DNA from 3 places in the Streptomyces cinereospinus genome. Region 3 is predicted to be linked to each of the others. Evidence: riboswitches for the same ligand, from Rfam matches in the RefSeq annotation. Region 3 holds a riboswitch; each other region holds the start of a gene.
What was found. A riboswitch is a leader RNA that binds a small molecule or an ion and turns the genes downstream of it on or off. The one in region 3 is predicted to bind cobalamin.
Positions count from the first base shown of each region.

Region 1: linked by a shared signal. The riboswitch ahead of ACFF45_RS28240 (cobalamin biosynthesis protein) and the one ahead of ACFF45_RS32025 (ABC transporter substrate-binding protein) in region 3 are both predicted to bind cobalamin.
Region 2: linked by a shared signal. The riboswitch ahead of ACFF45_RS04065 (energy-coupling factor ABC transporter permease) and the one ahead of ACFF45_RS32025 (ABC transporter substrate-binding protein) in region 3 are both predicted to bind cobalamin.

Region 1 is NZ_JBHMCY010000070.1:30,580-32,831, forward strand. It holds gene ACFF45_RS28235 (cobyric acid synthase) at 1-296, opposite strand, end outside; gene ACFF45_RS28240 (cobalamin biosynthesis protein) at 293-1,243, opposite strand; cobalamin riboswitch at 1,346-1,487, opposite strand; gene ACFF45_RS28245 (hypothetical protein) at 1,661-1,882, opposite strand; gene ACFF45_RS28250 (inorganic phosphate transporter) at 1,957-2,252, opposite strand, start outside.
Region 2 is NZ_JBHMCY010000005.1:110,334-112,585, reverse strand. It holds gene ACFF45_RS04070 (hypothetical protein) at 1-277, opposite strand, end outside; cobalamin riboswitch at 1,282-1,464, shown strand; gene ACFF45_RS04065 (energy-coupling factor ABC transporter permease) at 1,499-2,252, shown strand, end outside.
Region 3 is NZ_JBHMCY010000095.1:14,536-16,787, forward strand. It holds gene ACFF45_RS32015 (MDR family MFS transporter) at 1-221, shown strand, start outside; gene ACFF45_RS32020 (class I SAM-dependent methyltransferase) at 190-939, shown strand; cobalamin riboswitch at 992-1,175, shown strand; gene ACFF45_RS32025 (ABC transporter substrate-binding protein) at 1,204-2,226, shown strand; gene ACFF45_RS32030 (FecCD family ABC transporter permease) at 2,223-2,252, shown strand, end outside.

The DNA.
Region 1 (2,252 bases), on a different contig from region 3:
TCGCCCACCGGCTTGCCGAGCAGCACCACCTGGCTGCTTCGCTCCCCGCCCGGCTTGAGCAGCACGGGGTTCATCAGCGCGGTGGGCTCCACCCGGCACGCCTGCGCCTGCATGGCCTGCGCCCGCCCGATCTCGGCGCCCTCGCGGGTGACGAACGAGTTGAGCGACATGTTCTGCGCCTTGAAGGGCGCGACCCGCACCCCCTGGCGCACCAGCCACCGGCAGATCCCGGCGGTGACGACACTCTTGCCGGCGTCGGAGGTGGTGCCGGCGACGAGCAGCCCACGGCCGGTCACGCGTGCCTCCCCGACAGCCGCCCGCGCAGCAGCGCACCCGCCGCGCTCACCCCGAACGCCAGCCAGCCGACCCGCCGGGACAACCGGACGGCCCGCTCGATGTCGCCGACTTCCACCGCACGCCCCCCACCGTTCAGCACGGGCCGGTGCTCGATGCGGCCCGCATACGACAACGTCCCCCCGAGCCGTACCCCCAACGCCCCCGCGAACGACGCCTCCACCGGCCCGGCGTTGGGACTCGGATGCCGCGCGGCGTCACTCCGCCAGGCCCGTACGGCCCCCCGCGCGTCGCCGCCCGCCAGCACGGCGAGCGCGGCGGTCAGCCGGGCCCCCGGCCATCCGGCGACGTCGTCGAGGCGGGCCGAAGCCCACCCGTAGCGGCGGTACGCGGGCGACTTGTGCCCCACCATCGCGTCCAGCGTGTTCACGGCCCGGAACCCCAGCAGCCCCGGCACGCCCCCCACGGCTCCCCACACCAGGGCGCCCACCAGGGCGTCGGAGGTGTTCTCCGCGACGGACTCGACCACCGCGCGCGCGATCCCGTCCGCGTCCAGCGCCTGCGGATCCCGCCCGCACAGGTGCGGCAGCCGGGCCCGCGCCCCCGCGACGTCCCCGCTCTCCAGGGCCCGCCCGACGGCCCGGGCCTCCCGGGCGAGCGAGGTCCCGCCGACGACGGCCCAGGTGGCGACGCCGGTCAGCGCGACGGAGGCGGCGGGGGAGGACCGTACGGCCCGGTGGGCGGCGGCGCCCAGCGCGACGGCGCCACCGGCGCACACGGCGGCGTGCAGCGCCCCCCACCCGCGGTGGTCGCGCCACAGCCGGCGTTCCACGGCCGCGGCGGCCCGCCCGAACGCGGCGACCGGGTGCCCGCGGCGCGGATCGCCGAGGAGCAGGTCGCCGAGGAGTCCGGCGGCGGCGCCGTACGCGAAGACGCGGTCGGCACGCATGCGGCTCAGCCGGCCGAGCGGTCGGGCAGGGACCTGGTGCAGGACCTCACTGGGCAGCCGAGCATCGCGTTATGTCCTCACTCAGGGTGTCCACGCCCTGGTTCGACGAGACCGGCGGTGAGAGTTCCTGGCTCCCGGGGCGTTTCCTCCCCGGTCACAGTGGCGGGACCGCGCCGGATTCACACCGGGCTTCCTCTCCTGCCGCCGTACATGGCCCCGGAAGTCCACCATGGGGCCCGAACGGCCGTCAACTCGCCGTTGACCTGCGACGGGGCAGTGTGCTGAGGCCCACACCACACGGGCGACACCCGTCTCGTCCGCGTCGTGCGCCGCGCCCGCCGGCGCACGACGGCGCGCCCTGCCCGGTCCCCCCGCCGGGGGCCGCGTGTCAGGGCGCTCGCTCGCGCGGTCCGGCCGTCAGGCCACGATCAGGTAGATCCCGTACGCCACCGCCGCCGCGCAGCCCGCGAACGCGGCGCAGGCGCCGGTCACGGCCAGGGCGGCCGAGCCGCCCCGCTCCGCGGCGCGCTCGCGCCGCGACAGGCCGGCGATGCCGAGGGTGAACAGGCCCACCAGGGCCACCGTGGCCACGAGGCTGACCCCGAAGACGGAGCCGAGCGCCGCCCAGTCGATCTTCATGCTGCTGCTTCCTTCAGTAACCGGATGCTCAGTACCGGATGACCGGTAACCGGGTGCTCGGGCGAGCGGGGTGCTCAGACCGTGGCCTGGGAGGGCGCCGGCTCGGCGGTCGTCTTCTGCGCGGGCAGCGCGGCGGTGAGGTCGTCCGCCGGCGGGCCGGCCGGAGGCGGGGTCACCGCGGCCATCGCGGTCGTCACGACGCCGGCCGGCTCCTCGTCCGTGTCGTTGACGTTCGTGTGGTCCACGACCTCACGGCGCGAGAGCTTCCAGATCGCGGCGCTGGAGGCGACCAGGAAGACGGCCACCGCGGCGGTGCCCCAGGCGCCGAAGCCGGTCACCCACTCGGCGACCGCGCCGACCAGCGCGGCGG
Region 2 (2,252 bases), on a different contig from region 3:
CGGTCACGATGATCCCCGAGTTGTCCCCCGTGGCCACCGACCGCTCACCGGACACCGTATGGCCGCCCGCCCCCGGGGACGGGGGCGGAGGAGTGGAGTTGATCACGGACGAGCCCCACGCCACCAGCACCGCCGCGAGGACCGCACCGGCTCCCGCGCCCGCGCCGATCCGCTCCGGCCGGTCCCAGGGCAGCAGCACGTCCCCCAGCCACACGCACAGCCCGAACACCGCCAGCGACCCCACGGCCAGCAGCAGCCAACGCACGGTCCGACTCATGTGAAACCCCCTCAGGCGAATCGGCGGACTCCATCCTCCCACCGGAGCCGGTCCGGTGCCCGCGTTCCCGGGGACGCCGTGACCTCCCCACCAGCCACCCGGCCGCGGGGGCTGTCGGTGGGCAGGCCTTGGCGAGGAATCCGTCCAGGACGGCGCGGGCGGTGCGTTCGTTGCCGGGCTCGGGGAGCACCTCGGCGAGGATGCCGAAGCCCTTCTCCGACGCCTCGGTGTCGCCGCGCGGTCCGCTGTCCAGCAGGACGCCGGCCGTCTCCAGCCGCCGGCCGTCCTCGACCGCCTCGTCGCCCCGGGCGCCCGACGGGGCGTCGGCCAGGCGATGCCCGGCCCGGACCCCGTCCTGCGCGTCGCACAACCCGGCGCAGTCGCCCCGGTCGCGGGCCTCGCCGACGCTCTCCGCGATGCGCGCGGCGTCGTACCGCGGCAGCCCGGCCGCCGGCAGCACCGGCCGGGTGACGCCGAGCGCCACCGGGCGCCGCCCGCGCGAGGCGGCGCGGGCAGTGCCGCGGCTCGCCACGAACCAGCCGTGGGCGACCACCGCCGCCCACCGGACCAGGGCGGCCGTCTCGCGGCCCCACCAGGCGGTGGAGGCGAGCGCCCAGGCGGGTACGGCCGTACCCGGCGCCGCGGTGGCGGCGAGTCCGCGGCGCCCGGTCAGCAGGTGGCCGACGCCCAGCAGGGAGGCGTTGCCGAGGGCGACGGCCGGCGGGTCGCGGCGCCGGAGGCGGGGCGGCGGGCCGGGCGGTCGCGACGGCACGGGTGGGTGTACGTCGGGTGGTCCATCCTTCACTCCCCCTGTACGAACCGATGTGCACCGAGTGGGGGACCGCGGCGGCCCGGCGGCGGCCCGGCGGGAGCGACTTCGCCGCCGTGGGCCGGTGGAGGGCCGCCGCTGCGGGGCCCGGAAACACGGGGCGTCCGCCGGGTGCGCCGTGTGACCAGCGCGTTCGCGCCCCGATGCGCCGCTTGTCACCACCCCCGCGGGCGCACTACTGTCACCACGCCTTGGTGAACGGGAAATCCGGTGTGATGCCGGTGCGGCCCTCGCCACTGTGATCGGGAAGTCCGGCTCCGGCCCTCACGGGCAGCCACTGGGTCCTCGGACCCGGGAAGGCGGAGCACGGGCGGTGTCACCCGTCAGCCAGGAGACCGGCCGAGGCGCGATGTACACCATCCACGAGGTGCTGGAGAGGGTCTGTTCGAGCCATGCACATAGCCGAGGGTTTTCTGCCTCCGGCGCACGCGATCGCCTGGGGTGCCGCGTCCGCGCCGTTCGTCGTCCACGGAGTACGGTCCCTCACCCGTGAGGTCAGGGAGCATCCCGAGAGCACCCTGCTCCTCGGCGCCTCGGGCGCCTTCACCTTCGTCCTGTCGGCGCTGAAGCTGCCGTCCGTGACCGGGAGCTGCTCGCATCCCACCGGCACGGGCCTGGGCGCCATCCTGTTCCGGCCGCCGGTGATGGCGGTGCTGGGCACCATCACCCTGCTGTTCCAGGCGCTGCTGCTGGCCCACGGCGGGCTGACCACCCTGGGCGCCAACGTCTTCTCGATGGCGATCGCCGGCCCCTGGGCCGGGTACGGGACCTACCGGCTGCTGCGGCGGTTCGACGTGCCGCTGATGGTCGCCGTGTTCTGCGGCGCGTTCGTCGCCGACCTGTCCACCTACTGCGTCACCAGCGTCCAGCTGGCGCTCGCCTTCCCCGACCCCGGCAGCGGATTCCTCGGCGCGCTCGGCACGTTCGGCGCCGTCTTCGCGGTCACGCAGATCCCGCTCGCGGTGAGCGAGGGGCTGCTCACGGTGCTGGTGATGCGGCTGCTCGTGCAGTCCAGCAAGGGTGAGCTGAGCCGGCTGGGCGTACTGCCCGGCCGGAAGCCCGACCCGGAGGGCACCGGCACGGGGGGACCGGGCACGGACGGAACCGGCACGGACGGAACCGGCACCGAGGGCACCGAGGGCACCG
Region 3 (2,252 bases):
GCGCCTGCGCGAGCGGTGTGCTGGGCGGGCAGCTGTACCGGCTGGGCGAACAGGCCGGGAACACCGGCTGGTTCTGGCTGCTGGCCGCCGCCCAGTGCCTCCTGCTCCCCCCGCTGCTGCTGATCTTGTACCGCCGTACCACGCGACGGCCCGGCCCTCACGGTCCCGACGAAGGAGCACTGACGCCGCATGACACGAACGGGCGGGTTCCAGGACGATGACTTCTGGACGGAGTTCCACGACTTCCTCTTCTCCGAACAGCGTCACGCCCAGGCCGAGGACCTGCTGCGCACCTCCCCCCTGCTCTCCTTCCCGCCCGGCGCACGGGTGCTGGACCTGTGCTGCGGTCCCGGGGTCTTCACCGTGCCGCTCGCCCGACGCGGCCACGACGTGACCGGGGTGGACCTCAGCCCGGCCATGCTGGACCGGGCGCGCGAACGGTCGGCCGACGCCGGCGCGCACGTCACCTATGTGCGGGCCGACGCACGCGCCTACACGGCACCGGGCGGCTTCGACGTCGTCCTCAACATGTTCACGTCCTTCGGGTACTTCGAGGACCCCGCCGACAACGCGCGCGTGCTGCGCACCATGCACACCTGCCTGGCACCCGGCGGCACCCTCGTCCTGGACCTCGCGGGCAAGGAACTGCTGGCGCGCAGGGTCACCCCGCCCAAGGTGGTGCGGCGCGGCGACGACCTGCTGGTGCAGACCGACACCGTGCTCGACGACTGGGCGCGGCTGCGCAGCGACTGGGTGCTGGTGCGGGGCGACCGGGTCACCCGCGCCACACTGGTGTGGTTCGTGTACAGCGCGGTGGAGCTGCGGGAGATGGCCGAGCAGGCGGGGTTCGGCCGGGTGGAGGTCTTCGGCGGCTTCGACGGCCGCCCGTACGACGAGAACGCCGAACGCCTCGTCCTGCGGGCCGTCCGGGAGACCTGACGGCAGGCGGAGGCGGGCGGCCGGGAGCGCACGCCCTGTCACTCCTCACTCAAAGGCACGTACTATCACTGGGTCATCGCCGCGACGGGAACCAGGAAGCCGGTGCGAATCCGGCACGGTCCCGCCACTGTGACCGGGGAGTGCACCCCTCGACATGCCACTGCGCCGACCGCGCGGGAAGGCAGGGGGAACGTCGATCCGGGAGTCAGGACACTGCCCTGTCGCGGGCCCGTTCCGAGGAGCGCGGACTCCAGGAGGCTCTACGTGTCACGGTTGTTACCCCCTGCCCGTACGCGCCGGCCGCTGCGCGCCGCGGCGGCGCTCGCCCTGTCGGCGGCGCTGCTCACCGCCGGCTGCGTCTCGTCCGGCGACGCCGCCCGGGACGAGAAGGCGCCGGCGCCGTCGCTCAAGGGCTTCCCCGTCACCGTCGACAACTGCGGTGTGCGCACGACGTACGACCGGCCGCCGTCCCGGGTGGTCACCATCCACCAGCACCCGGCGGAACTCATGCTCGCCCTCGGGCTGAGGGACCGCATGGTCGGCACCGCCTTCCCCGACTCGGCCGTCCTGCCCGGACTGCGCGAGGACTTCGAGGCGATCCCCGAACTGGCGCAGAAGGAGCCGTCCTTCGAGACCGTCCTGGACACCGGACCCGACCTCGTCTACGGCGGCTACGGCAGTGCCTTCGCCGAGAACGAGGGCCGCTCCCGCGAGGCGTTCGCCGACGCCGGCATCGACACCCATCTCAACCGCGAGTACTGCGGCGAGAAGCGGGTGACGATGGAGGACACCTACGACGAGATCCGCACCGTCGGCCGCATCTTCGGCGTGACCGGCCGGGCCGACCGGCTCGTCGCCGACCTCCGGGGCCGGGTCGGCAGGGCCGCCGGCGCCGTGCGGGACGAGCCCGAGGTGCCCGTGTTCGTCTACGACAGCGGGGACAAGACCGCCTTCACCGCGGGCGGCAAGAGCCTGGGCACCGAGCTGATCCGGCTGGCCGGCGGCCGGAACGTCTTCGCCGACCTCGACGACGTCTTCGGCGACGTCTCCTGGGAGCAGGTCGTCGAACGCAGGCCGGAGGTCATCGCCGTCTACGACTACACCGGGGCCGGCAGCGTCGAGCAGAAGAAGGAGTTCCTGCTCGCCCAGCCCGCCCTCGCGGACGTACCGGCCGTGAAGAACCGGCGGTTCGTCGTCCTGCCGCTGACCGCCACCCTGGTCGGCGTCCGCTCGGCGTACGCGGTCGAGGACCTCGCCCGCGGACTGCACCCCGAGAGCTTCCGGTGACCCGGACCGCGACCGGGGCACCCGCC